One region of the Bacillus sp. 11B20 genome, then DNA from elsewhere that is predicted to be linked to it. Evidence: a T-box and tRNA genes for the amino acid it is inferred to sense, from the RefSeq annotation. Region 1 holds a T-box; the other holds one or more tRNA genes.
What was found. A T-box is a leader RNA that pairs with one kind of tRNA and senses whether it is charged. The one in region 1 lies ahead of thrS (threonine--tRNA ligase), so its partner is inferred to be a tRNA-Thr.
Positions count from the first base shown of each region.

Region 2: it encodes a tRNA-Thr, which carries the amino acid that the T-box ahead of thrS (threonine--tRNA ligase) is inferred to sense. The anticodon was not compared.

Region 1 is NZ_JBLZWZ010000006.1:206,330-217,350, reverse strand. It holds gene ACN6NB_RS03800 (helix-turn-helix domain-containing protein) at 586-2,094, shown strand; gene ACN6NB_RS03795 (hypothetical protein) at 2,151-2,432, opposite strand; gene ACN6NB_RS03790 (MDR/zinc-dependent alcohol dehydrogenase-like family protein) at 2,775-4,058, opposite strand; gene ACN6NB_RS03785 (hypothetical protein) at 4,085-4,654, opposite strand; gene thrS (threonine--tRNA ligase) at 4,807-6,735, opposite strand; T-box leader at 6,789-7,013, opposite strand; T-box leader at 7,051-7,274, opposite strand; gene ACN6NB_RS03775 (DUF1835 domain-containing protein) at 7,349-8,533, opposite strand; gene ACN6NB_RS03770 (MFS transporter) at 8,788-9,975, opposite strand; gene ACN6NB_RS03765 (MerR family transcriptional regulator) at 10,002-10,823, opposite strand.
Region 2 is NZ_JBLZWZ010000005.1:6,527-17,547, forward strand. It holds gene pbp4b (penicillin binding protein PBP4B) at 1-1,204, opposite strand, end outside; gene ACN6NB_RS00870 (PTS transporter subunit EIIC) at 1,218-2,597, opposite strand; gene ACN6NB_RS00875 (MurR/RpiR family transcriptional regulator) at 2,594-3,463, opposite strand; gene murQ (N-acetylmuramic acid 6-phosphate etherase) at 3,478-4,389, opposite strand; tRNA gene ACN6NB_RS00885 (tRNA-Glu) at 4,610-4,684, shown strand; tRNA gene ACN6NB_RS00890 (tRNA-Val) at 4,691-4,766, shown strand; tRNA gene ACN6NB_RS00895 (tRNA-Thr) at 4,770-4,842, shown strand; tRNA gene ACN6NB_RS00900 (tRNA-Tyr) at 4,871-4,955, shown strand; tRNA gene ACN6NB_RS00905 (tRNA-Gln) at 4,960-5,031, shown strand; gene rocF (arginase) at 5,168-6,079, shown strand; gene sigW (RNA polymerase sigma factor SigW) at 6,263-6,826, shown strand; gene rsiW (anti-sigma-W factor RsiW) at 6,841-7,467, shown strand; gene cdaA (diadenylate cyclase CdaA) at 7,685-8,506, shown strand; gene ACN6NB_RS00930 (CdaR family protein) at 8,499-9,917, shown strand; gene glmM (phosphoglucosamine mutase) at 9,941-11,021, shown strand, end outside.

The DNA of each region.
Region 1 (11,021 bases):
GACCCTATGAATAAAATGAGTTGTCAATCATGAGTAGTGGATTCAATAACTGGATTGGGGTCCATAGAAATGGGGAATAGTGAGAGGGATCATGAAAGAATAAATATGAATTTTTCTATTGATACTTGAATGAACAATAAACGATGTGTACATGCATATATAAGCATGTATTCACATATAGTTCGTTCATATGAAACAAGCATGTATCATATGGTATGTATGGTTAGACAGTTCAGCATCTTATAGACCGCATTCCTTTCTACTCCCTTTCATATGGTAATCAAAAATCTGCTGCATTTTATTCTTTCATTTACCGTTTCAACAGCAAAAAAATAAACAAAATATCTAAAATGATCCATTTTTATAGGATTCATGGCTTACTTATCACCTTTTAAAAGAAAAATATGGAGAATTAACGAATAATATTTGTTTTCGTCTAATTTTTTTCTCTTTTATCATGAAAAGTGAAGACAAAACGATTTAGCCTAAATATTAAAATCATTTTATGCCTATTTAGAAAATCAAATGTTCTTTAAGTGAACTTCATAATATAGAGGCAAGCCAAGGGAAGGAGTTAGTTGTTTAATGGAGCTCATTGATAATAAATCAAAGAGATGGATAAAAATTTTAAAACTGCTTGTATCAAAAGATAAGTGGTGGAGCCTTCAAGAAATATCGAATGAACAAATCGGTTCGGTTCGTGCCATTCAAAGCGATTTAGAACAAATGAAGTCGTTCCAAACAGAGAACGGAGAGCCGTTAATCCACATAAAGCCAAGACAAGGCATATCCATTTGTTATACACAGACGATACGAGTCGACTACTATATCAAAGAAATTCTAAAAGATACGATTGAAATTCGATTGATTGATGGCGTTTTCTTTGAACAAAACAGGTCTTTCTATGAATGGATGGACATACTGAATATCAGTAGATCCACATTGTATAACACCATTCATAAAATCAATTCGCTTCTTATCTCGTATGACATTGAGTTACGACCAGATAGTATGCAGTTCCATGGAAATGAGAAGGAGATTCGTCAATTTTTTGTGGAATTTTTGTTTGAAGTCTATGGAAGCAGGCTTTGGCCATTCGATGATATTCAAAAGCAAGATGCAGTTGATTTTTTACAAAAGCTATTTCAGGTGCTCGAAGTCAATCTACCTGATGTGGCGATAGATAAATTTTGCCTATGGCTCGCCGTTTCCATACACCGAGTGAGGAAAAATTTTTCAATACGACGCAATTATAGGTACTCAATGGATAAGGAAAAACAAACATCTACAGCTAAAGGTATCTATAATCAAATCAAAAACTTGGAAGAACACGTTTGCCAAATGACAAAGGACACTTTTGGTGTTACGTTGGATCGTCACGAATTTGTCTTTTTACTATTGATTGAACCAGCTATTGGCCATTATAAATCAATTGAAACTGTCGAAGAAAAATTGACGTTCTTTCAATCGCATACACCACACCTCTTCGAAGCCATTCATTCCTTTATCAACCAACTGGAGTTGATATTTCATCAAGAGGTGGCTAATCGCAAGGCGATGACACTGATTCTTCTCCAATATTATGTGTATTCTAGGGAAATTACCGTAAGAGATGGATTCCTTTTCAAAAAGAAATCGAGGTATTTATCAGAGGTAAAAAAACAGCTTCCTTACTTCTATTCGAGGATTACTCATATCATCCAAGAGTTAAAAACAGACGATATACTTGCTTCTTTTGTGAAAAATGAACGAGAATTGATTCGTATCATTACTTCTAACTGGAGGGGGCTTGTTCATTTGGAAATGGATCGGAGAAACGTGTTGAACATTTTTGTCATTTCAACATTAGGTTATAATCATAGTTTGTTTATTGCGGATTTAATTAAATTAAGATTGCCTCCTCTCATTCATATTTTCACAAGTCCAGAAAATACATTAAATGAACAGACAATGGATCGACTTGGGATTGATATGATTGTGACCGATACTGAACTTCCTAATCAATTAGGACGGTCTACGCTGCTGATCAGCTCTTTTCCAACAAAGAAAGAAGTGGACAACTTGCACTCAAGATTGGTTGATATGACAAACTAAGATTCACCAAAAAAAAGCTGCTGAGGAGCTCTCTCAAGCAGCTTTTTGCTTCTGTATTAATGAAGCGCTATTTGTTCATTCATCAAATCAATAGCATAAAGCGATTGCTCATATTCATCTAATAGAAGGTAGACTTTGAGCGGTGCAGCAGTTTGATCTGTCTGCTGCGTGAATAGGACACAAGTGAATTTTTCGATTCCTTCTGGCAGCTTGCTTTTCAGAAAAGGATGAAGAATAGGAGAGATTCGAAGGGTATCAACATCTTGCAACCAAAGCTCATCTTGTAACGCAGGATAATGATCAACCAAAAACTGACGAAACACTTCCAATGTACTCAAGTTAGATATCCTCACTTTCTTCTATTTATAGCTTTAAGCTTACCTAAAACAAACATGTTCAACTCACCCTATGATCTCAGTCCGCCTATTTTCGCATACTACTAGAGACACAATGTCATTTTTTCTTCTAAAAGATTTGTAGATCAACTTTACTGTCATGAGTTTTCCATATGTATGACGTTTACTATATGAAATACGAATTCCCACCGATGGACCTATGATCATATTCTTATCTGTTTCTTTCGTGATGAAACGACAACTTCCTTCTACAAAATTCCATTTTTATTCTAAAAAGAGGAAAATAGGCCAAAAAAGAACAGCTGCTCACTGTTCTTTTAGAAGTTATGAAAGGTCTGTCAAAGAGAATACTTCGCCGCTCACTGCATCAACGCCATCATGACAGTCAAGCTTGCCGCATAAAACATATTGTTTTTGCACATCGTCATAGACATAGATCGGTGTAAGTTCGAGGCGTTCTCTCAATGTTTCAAAGGCTTCTTTCTGAGATATGGTGATTTCACTAGCTGATTGAGATGGATTGAGTATCCCGCATACTTGAAACATCTCTTTTTTATCTATGTAATTAATGGCTTCAAAAGTGCTGGCATCAATGAAGACCTTGATCTTATCCATAAATCCACAGCCTTCTTGCTCATTCGTTTTTAATATCGCTTCGATATAGCCATGATCACGGTGGAGTGTTTTAAGCACCCACTTCCCTGTATCCTTTGAATATTTTTGCGCCAAAAAGGTGCGAACCGCTTTGATACACTCAGCTTGCTCTTCTTTTGAGATCGGGAATGTATCTGGCGAAGGCTCCAGTGAGAAGGCTTGTTCAGCAGTAATGTTCTCGTTTATATTGATTTCCTTTTTTTCAAAGGCTTTGGTTAACGGTTCATTCCACTCCATGACCTGATTCATGTGTATACAATGTGTTTCTTCACGCCCAATTTCAAATGGTATCGTTCCTGTTCCATCGTTCTTGACATAAATTTCTTCTAACGCAAATATAGGGCGGATTCGATTCTGCTCGAAGGAGGGCCAATCAAACCGCTGCACTTGCTGCTCAGCTAAATCCTCGATCCTATCAATGGAAAGCACATATTCTTCAGCTCTTAGTCGTTTTTTTGCCATAAATGGCCCTCGATGTATAAAGTGAATGAGCTGCCCATGTTCATCCCATTTCACCTCGATTCTACCTGAAGGCGTCACTTTCACACCATCTATTGCTTCTTCGAAAAAAAGTTCCCCTTTCTCCTTTTGTTGCAAGTGAAAATGCTCACCATCAATCAACCCTGTTTCTTGTTCAATCCATTGAATGGCATGAGCTGGATAAGGGCTTTTAAATGTGACACCATTCTTCGCGAAGGTTTTATCCATGACAAAAATAACTGTTTCAACCTGCCCTGTATTCAAATTCACGTCAATCACGGCTGTGCCGTCTGGGTTTAGATCATCGTCCTCTGGTTCAGCTTCATGGGTGGGAAACCATTCCATATTCAATGTATACACCGTTTCATTGAACATATTGACGTAACGATGAAAACTGTGCCTTTTTAGATAGTAAAGCTCTAAGCCAAATTTCGCCTTTGTCTGATCGATCAGTTGTTGAATGTTTGCATTCATTTTTTTCACCTCAAAATGATTCAGTCTTATGGAAGAACAAAGATGACGATAAAGCCGAAGATAACGATCGCTGTTAATAATCCTAAAACCATTGACACCATGTTTGTTTTCTTTGTAAAGCCTTTTAATTCATGCTCTTCAGTCGACCGGTCGATTTTTCTAAAGCGAAAAAGCATGCTTAAATTAATAAGGGCTAGAGTTACAAATAATAAGAAAATTAAAAGCGTAGGTTGTATGTTTAAGAATGGATTTGTTACATCTTGGAAGCTGAATGACTGAAGGAACATCAGACCACTTAATACTACTCTTGAAATATTTTCTGCCTTCTTTTCTTTCTCCCACTCTTCCCCCAATTTTTCTTTTTCATAAATGGCTATCTGCTCGAAAAGGGGAATGAAAGACTTTGTTGATCCTTTTTTAATAAAACCATAAATACTTAGAAAGAGCATAATAATTCCTAAACAAAGAAAGAAATGTGTAAATCGAATGTCAGACATTTGAATCAAGATAAAAAAAGCGACGATTATGATACCGGCTATTAAATTAGAGACGATTATTTGTTTTGTCCTCATCTTTTTTAATGCAGCTTGTTCCATACAATACTCCTCCTCGTTTCAAATGTTTCTGTTAAGCGCTCTATCTCTATTACGATTTTATTGAAAAAATGTTTCAATATTTCCCCTTTCCATTGCAGAAATGGAAAGACGCCCATCATTCAATAGACGTCTCACCCTTCGTAATGAAATCATCACAGCATGTCTTGAGCAGCTGTTCTGTCTTTTATTTGCTCAGCTGCCAAACGTTTAAAATCCTCGACAGACAGCTGCTTTGAAGTCTTTTCTCCGTGCTGTCTAATATTTAGTGATTTTTCTTGCATTTCTTTATCGCCAATGACAGCGATATAAGGAATTTTTTGCAATTGTGCTTCTCTCATTTTATAGCCAAGTTTTTCATCCCGTTCATCGATTGTTGCTCTTATTCCGATACTTCTTAATTGCTGCTGCACCTTTAAGCAGTGATCAAGGTGAACAGTTGAGACTGGGATGATTTGTACTTGTACTGGTGCTAGCCATAATGGAAAGACACCCGCAAAATGCTCAATGAGAATGCCAAGGAAACGATCTAGAGAACCAAAAATGGCGCTGTGAATCACAACTGGCCGTACCTTTTCATTTTTTTCATTGATATATGTTAAATCAAATTTCTCAGGCATTTGAAAATCCAGCTGAATTGTGGCGCACTGATGGCTCCGCTGCAGGGCATCTTTAATATGAAAATCGATCTTCGGGCCATAAAATGCCCCATCTCCTTCATTTAGCTGGTAGTCGACCTTTAGACGATCAAGCACATTTTTTAGTGCTGTTTCGGATATTTCCCAAATAGCATCATCCCCTAAGGCTTTTTCTGGACGAGTGGATAGCTCGACTGAATACTCAAACCCAAATGTCCGATACACATGATCAACTAATTGGAAAATCCGTTTGATTTCAGCTTCGATTTGATCTTCTCTTAAAAAAATGTGAGCATCATCTTGGCAAAATGTCCTGACCCTGAACAATCCATTTAACGCTCCGCTAAATTCATGACGATGCACCTGACCAAACTCAGCCATTCTGATTGGAAGGTCTCTGTATGAATATAAGCTGTTTTTGAACATGAGCATATGCCCTGGACAGTTCATCGGTTTTAAAGCAAAGCTTGTATGGTCTACTTCTGAGAAATACATATTTTCATGATAATGATCCCAGTGCCCTGACTTTTCCCAAAGCTCTTGGTTCATCATAAACGGTGTACTCACTTCTTCGTATTGCGCTTTTCCTCGCACTTCTCTTGAAAAGGCCATTAATTCATTTCTGACAATCTGACCTTTTGGTAAATAAAACGGCATGCCTGGCGCTTCTTCTGAAAACATAAAGAGGGATAACTGTTTCCCTAATTTCCGGTGATCACGTTTATTTGCTTCTTCCATGAAATGAAGATAATCAGCTAGATGATTTGGATGCTGAAACGCTACACCATACACTCGCTGCAAGACATCCTGATTGCTATCTCCCCGCCAATAAGCCCCTGCAACACGTGTTAGTTTAAATGACTTTAAGTACCCTGTAGAAGGTACATGCGGCCCGCGGCATAAATCTACAAATTCTCCTTGCTGATAAACTGTGATGGCTTCTTGAGAGGGTAACCCTTTTAAAATATCCAGCTTATATGGATCATGTGCAAACAGCGCTTCTGCTTCTTTGTAAGAGACCTCTTTTCTTTGGATGGGATGATTCTCATTTATGATGTTTTTCATCTCTTTTTCAATTTCTTCCAAATCCTCTACGCTTAATGTTTGATCGAGCTTCATATCATAGTAAAATCCATTTTCAATGACAGGTCCGATCCCCAGTGTGACATTGTCATATAACCTTTTCACAGCCTGGGCTAATACGTGTGCTGATGTATGGCGCAGCACTTCAACCCCTTCTTTTGAATCAAGTGTGACAATAGACAGCCCAGCATCGCTGTTTAGCTTTTCACTTAAATCAACCATTTGATCATTGACCTTTCCCGCCACTGCTTTTTTTCTTAAGCTCGGACTAATATGGGAGGCAACATCTGCAACAGTCGTACCTGCGGGAAACTCCTTTATCTTTCCATCTGGAAATTGAATCTTCACCATGTTTTCTCTCATAACTGACACACCTTTCCTATTTTTTGAAATAAAAAAAACACACCCATCCCTCATAGAGGGACGAATGTGTAATCCGTGGTTCCACCCAAATTCCCATAACGCGTATTCGCTTTATGGCTCTGGTGCCGTAACGCGGCATTGACGGTATTGGATACTGCAATTTTCCCCAATACAGCTCAAAGGTGGTAAGACAGCTTTTCTGCGTTAGGAAGATTTCAGCGTGACTTCCCTCTCTGGTAACCGATAAAAGCTGCTCATGTCCTTTTCAAAGCAATGATCCTATATGAGTGTACAAAAAAACACACCCATCCCTCATAGAGGGACGAATGTGTGATCCGTGGTTCCACCCAAATTCCCATAATGCGTATTCGCTTTATGGCTCTGGTGCCGTAACGTGGCGTAGACGATATTGGATACTGTAATTTCCCCAATACAGCTCAAAGGTGGTAAGACAACTTTTCTGTGTTAGGAAGATTTCAGCGTGACTTCCCTCTCTGATAACCAGTAAAAATGGCTCATGTCCTTTTCTTCGCTTTTAATTTCTCCATATCTTACATGATGATGATGGATGATGTAAAGGATTATTTTGTGCAGTGATAACGAAATTCATTCTTTAAATGTAATATTGTGTGTATTCACTTGGGCTGTATTCAATTTCAAACGCAGGAGATAAGGCTCGTTTCACTTCTTCAGTGATTCGCTCTCCTTCTTGATTGAACTTTCTTTCCATGTCTACGCCATTTGGCTGCAAATCATCGGTTTCTTCGTCAAACCAGCGGCCATACTGTATATTCCAATTCCATAACTTTGAGAAAAGAGTATCACTCATTGGTACATCATCTCTTTCTAAATGACATTGACAATGCCCGCAATGAAAAGGTTCACTACCGTAATCTCCTTCAATTTTCACAAAAGGATGATCCTCAAACTCTCGGCAGCACACCCATTTTTTGAAGTGCTGACCGAACTCTGTCAGTTTAATCGAGTAATAACGCATGGAAGTTCGTTTTCCTTTCATGTCAAACATCCCTTGATCAATTAATGTCTTCAATCGATATTCAATAAAATCATCACCGATATACTGATCTAAATGACCAATGACTTCTCCTATTAAGCGTGGAGTGACGATATACTCCTCTTCTGGCGCGGACTGATGAAGCCGCTTAGCCATTTTCACTAAATAAGCATCAAATTCATCTTCTGGTACGATGATCACTTGTCCTTTTTGCCATATCCGCAGCGTATGATTTTCTTTAGCAAGTGAAACCCATTCGTTTTGTAATCTTTCTCTCTCTTCTTTTGTCACTGGGTGAATATGCGATTTACTCTCATACAAAATTTTAAATTTTTCAGATGCGATTTCTCCGGAATGTCGAAGGATCATTCTTCTTGTATTCGTATTGAACAGCTGATCAAATGCTGTCGTTATATTGATTACAGACAATTCAACCCTTTTCTCTTTTAATAAATAGACGGCATATCGCAAGCCAATTTGCTCATGTGCATTACTGCCTGTCCAGATGAGTATACGACTGCCAGCTTTTATTTCTTTTATTTGCTGAAGCATTCTATGCTGATCGTTGACCATGTCATCAAAATAGCCAAATTCATTTGACATCACGTTACGCAGCCACTCTATACGGTTCGCTTGTCCTTCATGTTCGTGTAAATGTAGAAGTGGCCCAATTGAATAAATATCATCAAAAGCGATGACATCATCTATTTGTTTTTGCTTCATTTCACGTATTGCTTGTTTTAAACTACCGGCAGCTGCCGCCCCAAATATGATATGTATCATCATCCGTCTCCCTTTATCTTACAGTTTATTTCATCTTCACCTATTCATGGTTCTTGCGTCAATTCTATTGAGTCAATTTCATTCAAAAGTATGACAATGAGATGATCAGGTATTTACAGAAGTAATAAAGCAGAAGTGAAGAGATAAAAATTTTTATAAAAAAAGCCCAGGAAATGGGCAAAGGAACTACCCTAAATAAGTAGTTCCCACAATACAAAACTAAATTTGTATGTTCACTAGTGAAATCGTTCATGTTACCTTACTTGCTCCATCACCTTCAAACTCTTCTGCTGAGAGATTCGATCAAACGCCACCATCAGAATGGTCATGAGTAAAGCGAGAAGAACCGTTCCAGCGCTGATCCAGCTTAGGTTCAATATAGATGTCCTGCTTAGTACAAGACCTCCTAAACCAGAGCCTAAAGCAAATCCGAATTGAATAAATGATGTATTGACACTTAATGCGATATCAGGAGATTTCGGTACAAGTGTGACAAGATATAGCTGCTGAGCTGGCGATGTGCTCCATGTTGCAATCATCCATATCATGATCACCGCCACCATGACCACGAGGTTCCCTGTCACAAATGCTAGCAGCATAAGCATGATGATTTGTAGAATAATTCCGGAGAAAATCGTGAATGTTGGGCCTTTTTTATCTGCTGCTACCCCTCCAAGACTGGAGCCCAAAAAGCTGCATATTCCCGCTAGTAATAAAATGCCACTGATTTCTGTAATGCTAAGGTTTGCTGATTCTTGCAGGAAGGGCGTTAAATAGGTAAATAAAGTGGAATATCCCCCAACATAGAATAGCGTCACTGCCACTGCCAGCAAAATTCTCTTATCTTTTAAAATTGATAACTGCATACCTAGCGTCACCGGTTCTTGTTCTTTCATAGAAGGGATGCGCCTATATACAACAATCAGCGGAATGAGCGTGATCAATCCAATGGCTGCAAATAATGCTTTCCATCCAATCATGCTGCTTAGAAATGTCCCGATTGGCACACCTAAAACCAAGGAACTGCTTAATCCCATTAAAATGATGCCAATGGCTGTTCCTCTTTTTTCTCGCTCGACAAGACGAGTAGCCACAGCCATTGCCACCACAATGGCCGTCCCTCCACTAATTCCTTGTAAAATCCTTGTCATCAGCACCATTTCAAACGAATGGCTGACACTTGTGAGGATATTACTTAAAGTAAAAATGATCAGCATCCATGATAATATTTTTCTGCGGTCGATATTGATGGTTAGTGCAATGACAATCGGTGCGCCGATTGCTGCTGAGAGCGCTAAGGATGTGACCAATAAACCAGCAGCTGATGTCGTGACCTGTAAATCATCTGCGACCATTTGAATAATCCCTGTAATGATATATTCGATTGTTCCGATTAAGAAGGCTGCTAAAGCAAGTAAATAAACAACGGCTTTATTTTTCATCGTGAAGTTTCTCCTTTGGGCAATGTTTACACTTCATTTTTTATAGGAATTTGTATTTCAATGAGTCTTCCTTCTTCATTTTCAGACAATGGGTAATAAATCTCTCTGCCAGGCTGATCTTCTTTCACGCGGTATCCGTTATTTTCGATCCATGTCGCCAGGTCAACACAAGCAGATTGTGCAAATGGAGAATCTGAATGAAATAGGAGCGTCGCCATGGTTTCTTCAGCTGGTAACGTGCGCATCGTAATTCCCTGAGGCAGAGAGCCCCTTAACGCTTTAGCGGAATACCCAACCTGAAATTCGAACTCACTTTCTTTAGCAAGTGATTCCCTCCACAGCACGATTTGTGGCTCAGAGTTCAATTCTTGCGGATGTTTTTGTAACAAATGATGAAACGTTTCAAAGAATGATGGGATTTCGTCAACAGTTCCGTTGACTTGAAAAGACATGATGTGTTTGCTTTCAACCGATTTGATGATGACCTCCTGCTCTTTTTCAACACACCCCTCTCGTTTGATGAGGTGCATCCGCTCCTTAATACGCGCTAATTTCTGCTGTTCTCTCTCGATCAATTGCTGAATCTCACTCTCTTTCAAGAGAAACATGCCCTGAATCTGGTCGACAGAAATATCTTCACGAAGAAGCTGACTCATTTGCTTTAACGTAAAACCTAATTCCTTGTATAGAAAAATCCGATTGACCTCAAGCAGCTGCTCAGCTGAGTAATACCGGTATCCAGAATCTTGATCGATCTGTTTAGGCTTTAATAAATCGATTTGGTCATAATACCTTAAGGTTTTGACAGGGACTTTACTTAACATAGAAAAATCACCAATCTTGAACATCCTGATCTCCTCCGTTTTGTTGATCTGATCAAAGTATAAACCTTTCAGTTAAGGGGAAAGTCAATAGAAGTTTTTCATTTGCATAATCATTTGATGAAGTTGAATAAATTTTTCAAAAGCGCAAAAAGCCTAGATTTCTCTAAAATCTAGGCTTTTCCCATTATCCTAAAATTTTTTCTAACAATCCCATCTGCTCAA
Region 2 (11,021 bases), on a different contig from region 1:
TCATTGTGCCGGTCCAGCCAGTATGTCCATAGGCTTCGTTACTTGCATATTTTCCAAACATCCATTCCATGTCAGTATGACCGTTTTTTCTCCAGCCTAGCCCGTAAGTTGGGTTCGTATCAGAGGAGGCTGTAAAGAGATCGATGGAAGCTTGATCAAAGATGGTTGTTTTTCCATAGCCTCCTTTGTTAAGCATCAGCTGAAGCAGCACGGCCATATCTGAGGTATTCGAGAAAAGTCCAGCGTGGCCGGAGATACCTGCCATTGAGTAATATGCTTTCTCGTCGTGTACTTCACCTAGCAGGGTGTACCGTCGGATGTTTTCAAAATCGATTACACCGTCTCGTGAATTGCCTAAACGTTCTGTTGCTGCAAAATGCTTCGGCTTGAACCCCTTTTGCAGCGGATTGAACATTGTGTGTTTGAGACCTAGCGGCCGATAAATGGTTGACTCGACATATTGATCAAGAGGCATGCCTGTTTTCTTCTCGATGATCATGCCCAGCAGCATGTAATCAATATCACTATAAATGTGCTGGGTACCTGGCTTGTATTGCAGCGGTACTTTTGGCAGCCATTTCATCGTTGTTTTTCTATCTTGAGAATAAAAAGAGCCAGCTGATTCTTTGCTATAAAATAAGACACTGGAAGGGAGACCGGCCGAATGGGTGAGAAGATCCTTTACCCGGAGCTGGTCTTTACCGGTTACCTTTGCATCAGGTTCATCCTGAAAATCTGGAAGGATGGTCTGTATTTTTTCGTTGACATCAAGTTTTTTCTCGTAGACAAGCTTTTGCAGAGCATAGTTGGTCGCATACATTTTCGTATTAGATGCCAAATCGAATAGTGTATCCTTTTTCATTTTTTTATATGATTTGAGCTCTGTTGTGCCATCGTATTTTTGCCGGTAGCCATAGGCTTTTTGATGGACGATCTTTCCGTCCTTGATAATGATGAGAGCGGCTCCTGGAAATCCTGCTTTGATGTCATTTTGAATCATTTGATCAACCTTCCTCAGCTGCCTGGAAGAAAAACCTACTTGTTCCGGTCGTTTTGCTTTTTTTAAGACGGGATATTCTTCAGGAGCTGTTTTAGACAAAGACGATACAGGATGGGAGCTAGTTTGGGAGCTAGTTGCAAATGTTTGTACTGGAAACCCAAGGAGCATGAGCAGACATGTGATTAAAAGAAAACATTTCTTCAAGGTCTAGACCTCCTTATTGATTGTGATCCTCGAATTCAACAGCCATATCATCATGAAATCCAAATAAGTATGTGAAGAAAAATCCAGCAACATATGCGATAAATAGTCCAATTAAGTATAGAAGCATTTGATGTGTGTGAACAATAAAGGTTAATGGAAGACCGGATACACCGATGGCTTTCGTCGCGATTTGGAAGTAGGCTTGAAATGCGCCGCCGATTCCTGCACCAAGACAAGCGGTGAGAAATGGTCGTCCTAGCGGGAGTGTGACACCGAAAATGAGTGGTTCACCAATGCCCAGCATCCCAGAAGGAAGTCCACCAGCAATGGCTCTTTTGAGCTTTTTCTTTTTTGTTTTCATATAAATGGCGAATGCAGCGCCTACCTGTCCTGCACCGCCCATAGCGAGAATTGGCAGAAGCGGGTCATCTCCAATTGAATTGATGAGTTCCATATGAATCGGTGTCAGCCCTTGATGAAGTCCTGTTACAACAAGTGGAAGGAAGGTCGCACCAAGAACAAATCCTGCGAAGATTCCGCCCATATTTAATAGGTAAGTCAGTCCTGAGGTGATGGCATCAGATATAAATCCGCCGACTGGCATGAAGACAACATACGTGAAAATGCCTGTAATGAGTAGTGTGATGGTTGGTGTGACGATGATATCAAGAGATTGCGGGACGAAGCGTCTAATTCGGGTTTCCACAAGTGCCATAAAGATGGCGGCTAGAAGAACACCGATGAGTCCGCCTCTGCCTGGTAGAATATTTGTGCCAAATAACATAATGTCTGCGGAGGCTGGGTTAATAATGAGAATACCAGCTAATGCGCCTAATGCAGGAGAGCCTCCAAATTCCTTTGCGGCGTTTGTTCCGACTAATATCCCTAGGTAGGCGAAAAGGCCAGAACCTATAACTGTTAAAATAACTGCGGCTTGAGATTTTTCGTCAAGCCAGCCTGCTTGCACGATCGCTTTTGTAATCCCAGTAATAAGACCTGAAGCAACAAGTGCCGGAATGATTGGAATAAAAATGCTGGCAATCCGCCGTAAGAACAGCTTGAACGGTGTGCGGTTTTTTTGTGAAATGGCTTGCTTGTTTTTTTGTGCTTCGTTGTTTAAATCATAAGAGTCAGACGCATTTAGAAGCTGTTCAAACGCACTTGATACTTGGTTGACAACACCAGTGCCTAAAATGATTTGAAGCGTTTCTGCTTCGACGACGCCAATGACGCCATCGAGTTCTTTGATTGCTGTGATGTGAACTTTTTCATTTTCGATCGGTGTAATTCGAAGACGTGTCATACAATGTGTATGGGAAGAGATATTTTCAGAACCACCACAGAGTGAAAGAATGTCTTTCGCCAACTGCTGATATTTCTTTTGATGACTCATGTTGAATCCCCCTTTGTTTTTCGTTTCATGGAGCGGATGGCATGCCTTGTCTTGTCAATATATTGCGCTGTCTCTTCATATTGACGAGAAGCTAAACTGAGGAACAAGACATCAATTAAGTAGAGCTGTGCCATTCTAGAGGAAGTGGCAGCACTGCGAAAAGGTGCTTCATTGGAACCGGACGTCGATAGGTGAACATCACATAAAGCAGAAACGCTTGTATGACCTGGATGTGTTAAAGCAATTGTTTTCACTTGATTGTCTTTTGCGAGCTGAAGGGCTTGAATGATGTCTAACGTTTCTCCTGAAAAGGAGATACCAAACACAATGTCATTCTCTCCTGCATTTGCGATGACCGTAGATGCAATGTGCATGTCAGTGAAGGCTGTCGCTGCATAGTTAATTCTGAGAAATTTCTGCTGGGCATCAGCTGCGACGATACCAGATGCACCAACACCGATAAAATGAATTTGGTTTGCATTCAGCAGTAATTGAACAGCCTTTTCTAAAGCATCTGCATTTAAAATAGAAGCGGTGTCCTTAATCGATTGAATCGAGTTTCCTGCTGTTTTTTGAATAATGGATTGAAGCGGTTCATCTTGTTCGATATCTCTGTAGCCTTGTTTATCGTCATGCATCAAGTCTCCAGCGATCCGCATTTTTAAATCTTGATAGCCATCCAGCCCGAGAGATTTACAAAGTCGGATGACTGCAGAGCTGCTTGCGCCGGCTGCCTGACTGATTTCATGTACTGTACTTTTAATGACTTTGTCAGGATGGGCAAGGATATAGTCTGCAATGATTTTTTCAGATTGGGGGAGCTTTGATTTGATTGTGTGTAGTAGGGTAAGTCCACCTGCTGACATGAGCTCTGCCTCCTTTAGGATTGATAACGTGAGATCGCTTTGTCGATGTGGCCATTCGTTTTGCTCAGTAAATCTTTGGCTGTTTTCTTGTCTGTGTTTGTTTGGAGCATGACGATGGCAGTTTTGACTTCTAAGTCTGCTGCTTCAAGAGTCTTTACGGCTTGTTCGTAGGAAGCATTTGTCACATGTTGAATGATGGTGATGGCGCGTTCTTTTAATTTATGATTGCTGACTTTTACATCAACCATCAGGTTTTCATATACTTTGCCTTGTCTGATCATGACTGAGGTGGAAAGCATATTTAAAATCATTTTATGAGCGGATGCGGCTTTCATTCTTGTTGACCCAGTGATGGCTTCTGGTCCTACAATGACCTCAATGGCGCAATCTGCAAGCTCGCTAATTTCTGCTTGTTTATTGCAGCTAAGTGCGACTGTTTTAGCTCCAATTGACTTTGCATAGTTTAAAGCGCCGATGATATAAGGTGTCCTGCCGCTTGCGGCAATTCCGACGACTGTATCTTTTGATGTGAGATTGATGTGTATTAAATCCTGTTTGCCGGCTTCTTCACTGTCTTCCACATCTTCGGCAGCTTGAGAAAAAGCTGAGTCTCCGCCTGCCATGATGCCTACAATGACATCAGGTGAGACGCTATAGGTTGGGGGACATTCGACAGCATCCATTACGCCAATTCTGCCGCTCGTTCCGGCGCCTAAATAAACGAGTCTGCCTCCATTTGAGATGGATTCATAGGCAAAGTCACTTGCTGTTTTGACATGGGGAAGTACAAGGTTGACTGCTTGAGCGACCTTCCTATCTTCTTCATTAATCATCTGGAGTATTTCAAGCGGATCTGCTTGAGAAATTCCCATTGTGTTGGGGTTTCTTGATTCTGTTGTCAAAGAACGCAGTTGAGATGGCTGCATGTGACATACCTCCTTATTTCTTCATTTTCAGTATATTGAGTATGATATGAAATTTCAATATTATATTTGAATATTGAAATTATATTTCAGTTAAAATGTTGATTAAATAGGGAGTAAATAGTTAGAAAATAAAAAAAATAAAAATCCCCTTTACAAAAGGGGGACAACCTGTATATAATAACTTTTGTCAGCTTCACGGAAACAACAAACTTGACAAACTGGCCCGTTGGTCAAGCGGTTAAGACACCGCCCTTTCACGGCGGTAACACGGGTTCGAATCCCGTACGGGTCACCATGATGTGGAGGATTAGCTCAGCTGGGAGAGCATCTGCCTTACAAGCAGAGGGTCGGCGGTTCGAGCCCGTCATCCTCCACCATATGCCGGTGTAGCTCAACTGGTAGAGCAACTGACTTGTAATCAGTAGGTTGGGGGTTCAAGTCCTCTTGCCGGCACTGTTTTATCTTTATCAATTCCATATGTGGAGGGGTAGCGAAGTGGCTAAACGCGGCGGACTGTAAATCCGCTCCCTCCGGGTTCGGCGGTTCGAATCCGTCCCCCTCCACCATTTTTGGGCTATAGCCAAGCGGTAAGGCAACGGACTTTGACTCCGTCATGCGTTGGTTCGAATCCAGCTAGCCCAGTTAAGACACCTTTTTCAGAAAGGTGTCTTTTTTTATGTTGGCAGAGAGAATGTATAACTATTCAAAATGTTGTTGAGTTGAGTCAGAAGGGATCAAGAAAGTAAAATATAAGCATGAACGGAAAGGGGATGTACATATGGGAGAGCAAAAGAAGGTCACGATTGTTGGAGTTCCGATGGACTTGGGGCAAACGAGAAGGGGCGTCGATATGGGGCCGAGTGCGATTCGTTGTGCAGGCGTAAAAGAAAAATTGGAAACGCTCTCATTTGATGTGGAGGATCTAGGAGATATTCCAGTTGAACAAAGAGATGATGAGAAAGGTTTATATACAAGTGAAAAGCTAAAAAATTTAACGGAGAATGCTGGTGCGAATCAGCTGCTTGCTGAGAAGGTTGACAGTATTGTGCAATCAGGTTCGTTTCCGCTCATTTTAGGTGGTGATCACAGCATTGCGATTGGCACACTTGCTGGGGTAGCCAAGCATTATGAAAACTTAGGAGTCATTTGGTACGATGCGCATGGTGATTTAAATACGGAGGAAACCTCTCCTTCTGGAAATATTCATGGCATGCCGCTTGCTGTCAGTCTTGGTTTTGGGCATGCTGATTTAACAAACATTGGCGGTTATTCGCCTAAATTGAAGCCTGAAAATGTCGTTATAATTGGTGCTCGATCCTTAGATGAAGGAGAGCGGGCATTGATTCGAGAGAAAGGCATTAAAGTCTATACGATGCATGAAATTGATCGTTTAGGAATGACAAGGGTGATGGAGGAAGCTATTGCGTATCTAAGGGAAAGAACAGATGGTGTCCATCTGTCGCTTGATTTAGACGGGCTAGACCCAGCAGAATGCCCTGGTGTAGGCACTCCGGTAGCAGGCGGCATTAGTTACCGGGAGAGTCATCTTGCAATGGAGCTTTTAGAGGAGGCGGGTATTTTAACGTCTGCTGAATTTGTTGAAGTAAATCCGGTTTTAGATGAGAAAAACAAAACAGCAGAAGCTGCTGTGGCATTAATTGGTTCGTTAATGGGTGAAAAGCTATTGTAGAGCGGGACTTGTTCCCGTTCTTTTTTGTTTTGGGAAAATTTAAGGATATGTTAAGGTTTTTACCGGTTGATAAGCGTAACACACTGTCAAAAATTTGTTACACTATTTTTTAGAGGAGAATGAAACCTTTTGGAAAGAGGTTCGTATACATAAAGACCGGTGAAGGCAGAGGTTGAATATACTATGGACACAATGATTAAAAAGAGAATTAAGCAAGTGAAAAAAGGCGACCAGAACGCATTTGCAGACATCGTAGACCTGTATAAAGACAAAATTTATCAGCTGTGCTACCGTATGCTTGGGAATGCACATGAAGCGGAGGATATTGCGCAGGAGGCGTTTATTCGTGCTTATGTGAATATCGAAAGCTTTGATGTGAATCGTAAGTTTTCCACGTGGCTGTACCGCATTGCAACCAACCTGACCATCGACCGTATTCGCAAAAAAAAGCCGGATTACTATTTAGATGCAGAGGTGGCAGGAACAGAAGGATTAAATATGTATTCTCAAATTGCTGCTGATGGCATTTTGCCAGAGGATGAGGTGGTGTCTCTTGAATTATCGAGTACCATTCAGCAAAAAATTCTAAGATTACCCGACAAATATCGTTCGGTCATCGTATTAAAGTATATTGATGAACTCTCGTTAAAAGAGATTAGTGAGATTCTGAATATACCAGTTGGTACGGTGAAAACGAGAATACACAGGGGTAGAGAGGCTCTCCGGAAACAGTTGAGAGACCTTTGAGTGAGGTGATTTTGATGAGCTGTCAGGATAGAATCGTCCAGCTTATGCATCAGTATTTAGACGGGGACATTGAGCCCCAAGACGAAAAAGAATTAAAAAGCCATCTGCAATCGTGTGAGGAGTGCCGTACTCATTTTCAACAAATTGAGAAATCCATCGCGCTAGTGCAGAGTACATCTCATATAGAAGCACCATCTGATTTCACTGCAAAGGTGATGGCAGGTCTTCCAAAGGAGAAAAAGCGTGTGTCGGTTCAAAGATGGATCAAAGCTCACCCGCTGATGGTAGCCGCTGCCCTCTTTCTCATTTTAATGGGAGGTAGTCTGTTCACGAGCTGGAATACCGATCATAATTTCAGTGTGTCAAAGCAGCCGAATCTCGTCGTTGAAAATGATACAGTGACCGTACCTAAAGGGGAAACCGTAAAGGGTGATGTCACTGTCAAAAATGGCAAGTTGATTGTAGAAGGCAAGGTTGATGGAAATGTCACCGTCGTCAATGGGGAACAGTTGACTGCTTCTGCCGGACAAGTCACTGGTCAAATTAATGAAATTAATGAAGTGTTTGATTGGATCTGGTACAAAATGAAATCAACAGCACAAAACGTGATGCGGGTCATTGGGCCAGAGGAGCAAAAGTAACTCAATCGGCTTAAGAGCAGTCTCTAAGGGGGGCTGCTCTTTTTCTATACATTTGTGAGATTCACGCATACTAACAAGTCAGCCAGATATGGCAACTATTTTCCTTGCTGAAACAAAATGTGGTATAATAGCCACGCTATGTATTGATACATAGGCTCTTTTTATATTAAAAAATGCATCAAACGAAGAATAACTGAAAATTCTGGAGGACGAGGAAATGGCTTTAGGGGATATTCCTTTTTTGCAGTACCTCGGTAATGCTGTTGATATTCTCGTTGTTTGGTATGTGATATATAAATTAATGATGGTCATCCGCGGAACAAAAGCGGTTCAGCTTTTAAAGGGAATTGTGGTCATTGTTCTCGTCAGGATGGGAAGTGCGTATCTCGGTCTTAACACACTTCAATGGCTGATGGATCAAGCGATTACGTGGGGATTCCTTGCGATCATTATTATTTTTCAGCCAGAGCTAAGGAGAGCGCTTGAGCAGCTTGGGCGCGGCCGTTTCTTCTCAAGAAGCGGGACACCTGTAGAGGAACAGCAGCAGAAAACGATCGAGGCAATTACAAAAGCAATTAACTATATGGCGAAACGCAGAATCGGCGCGCTGCTGACAATTGAGCGCGATACCGGAATGAATGATTACATAGAGACAGGAATTCCTTTGAATGCAAAGGTGAGTTCAGAGCTGCTCATTAATATTTTCATTCCGAATACACCGCTTCATGACGGTGCTGTCATTATGAAGCGGGATGAGATTGCAGCTGCAGCTTGCTATTTACCGCTGTCAGAAAGCCCTTTTATTTCTAAGGAGCTTGGGACGCGTCATAGGGCAGCAGTCGGAATTAGTGAAGTGACAGACAGCTTAACTGTCATCGTTTCTGAGGAAACTGGCGGCATTTCTGTCGCAAGGAATGGTGATCTTCACCGAGAATTGACAGAAGAAGCGCTTGAAGAAATGCTGATTGCTGAATTTAGTAAGAACAGCAAAGATGCTTCCTCGACCAAATGGTATTGGAGGGGCAAGAAAAATGGATAAGATTTTGAATAATCGCTGGGCCGTTAAGCTTCTTGCATTGGTCTTCGCTTTATTGCTGTATGGTGCAGTCAATTCAGCGCAAGCGCCCACGCCGAAAAAAATCGGTGAATCCTTTTTCCCAACATCGACGACAGATGAAGCAACTTTAACTGACATTCCTGTTAAAGCGTATTATGATGACGAGAAATACGTTGTCACTGGTGTGCCGCAGACAGTCAATGTCACGATTAAAGGGTCAACAAGTGCTGTGAAAACAGCAAGGCAAACAAAGAATTTTGAAATTTACGCAGACATGCAGAACTTATCGACAGGTACACATAAAGTGGAGCTGAAGGCAAGAGATGTATCGAAGGGACTCACACTATCGATTAATCCATCTGTGACGACTGTGACGATACAAGAAAAAACGACAGCTGAATTTCCTGTTGAAACCGAATTTTATAATCAAAATAAAATCAAAGACGGCTATTCACCTGAACAGCCCATTGTGAATCCGAAAAAGGTCACAGTTACTGGATCAAAGGACGTCATCGACAAAATTTCTGTCATTAAAGCTTTTGTGAATTTAGAGGATGTCGATCAGCAAATTGAAAAAGAAGCGAAGCTCACTGTGTATGATAGCAGCGGGAATGAGCTGCCAGTCGAAGTAAGTCCGTCCGTGGTGGATATTACGGTTCCAATCTCGAGTCCGAGCAAAAAGGTTCCGTTTAAACTTGAGCGGACGGGCAGCTTGCCAGAAGGGATCAGCATTTCAAGCATTGAGACAAGCCCGAGTGAGGTCACAGTGTACGGCTCTCAAAAGGCACTGGATGCACTTGATTTTATTGATGGCGTCAAGCTGGACCTAAGTAAGATCAAAGATGATACGGAGATTGATGCCGATATTCCGCTGCCAGATGGTGTGAAAAAGGTATCACCCGAAACTGTTAAGATCAAAGTGAAGGTTGCAACAGCTGAAGAAAAAAAGATCGATAATGTACCGATTTCTGTCGTGGGTTTGAGCAAGGATTTCACATCTGATTTTGTGAGCCCATCTTCTGGACGGATCACGTTAACAGCAAAGGGGTCGAAGAGTGCGATTGATAAACTAAAGGCTTCAGATGTTGAAGCCTATATCAATGCAGGGGACTTGAACGAAGGAACCCATGAGGTCAAAGTTCAAGTGAATGGTCCTCAAAATGTGACATGGACATTATCAAGATCAAAGGTCAAAGTGAAACTCACTTCTACTGATACAGAGGATCAGCCGGCGTCGACGAATGATCGAAAGGATCAAAAAGATCAATCAACTGATGATGATGATCAGAGTGAGAAGAGTAAAGAAGAATCCACACAAGATAAAGCAAAGAAAGAATCAAGTCAAAGACAGCCGGTCAAAGAAGATAAAAAAGAGGACGAAGCGTCCTCTTGAATGGAAAAAGGAGCGATTGAAACATGGGCAAGTACTTTGGAACTGATGGTGTAAGGGGTGTAGCAAATAGCGAATTAACACCAGAGCTCGCATTTAAAGTTGGGAGATTTGGCGGCTATGTGCTCACAAAGGATAAAGAACGTCCAAAGGTACTCGTTGGACGAGACACACGTGTATCCGGTCATATGCTGGAAGGAGCGCTCGTTGCAGGCTTACTTTCAATTGGAGCTGAAGTGATGCGTCTAGGTGTGATCTCAACACCTGGTGTGTCTTATTTAACGAAGGCAATGGATGCTGAAGCGGGTGTCATGATTTCTGCTTCACACAATCCAGTTCAAGACAACGGCATTAAATTCTTCGGCGGTGACGGCTTTAAGCTGTCAGATGAACAGGAAAGCGAAATTGAGCAGCTGATGGATCAGCCAGTCGATCAATTACCACGCCCAGTTGGAGCGGATCTTGGAACGGTCAATGACTATTTTGAAGGCGGTCAGAAATACTTGCAATTCTTGAAGCAGACAGCGGATGAGGATTTCACAGGTATTCACGTGGCGCTTGACTGTGCACACGGTGCAACCTCTTCTCTAGCGACACATTTATTTGCAGATTTAGATGCTGATGTGTCTACAATGGGAACATCACCAAATGGACTGAATATCAATGATGGTGTAGGCTCAACTCATCCAGAGGCACTTTCTGCATTTGTGAAGGAGAAGGGTGCAGATATTGGTCTTGCGTTTGATGGTGACGGTGACCGTTTAATTGCAGTCGATGAAAAAGGTGATATCGTAGACGGCGATCAAATTATGTACATATGCGCACGTTATTTGAAGGATGAAGGCCGATTAAAGGATGACACCGTCGTGTCAACGGTCATGAGCAACCTTGGTTTTTATAAAGCGCTTGAGAAGCAAGGCATTAAGAGCATTCAAACTGCTGTTGGTGACCGCTATGTGGTCGAAGCGATGAAAAATGATGGCTATAATGTCGGCGGTGAGCAATCAGGCCATTTGATTTTCCTTGATTATAATACGACAGGTGATGGCATGCTTTCTGCGATCATGCTTGTGAATACGCTCAAAGCGACAGGGAAAACATTATCAG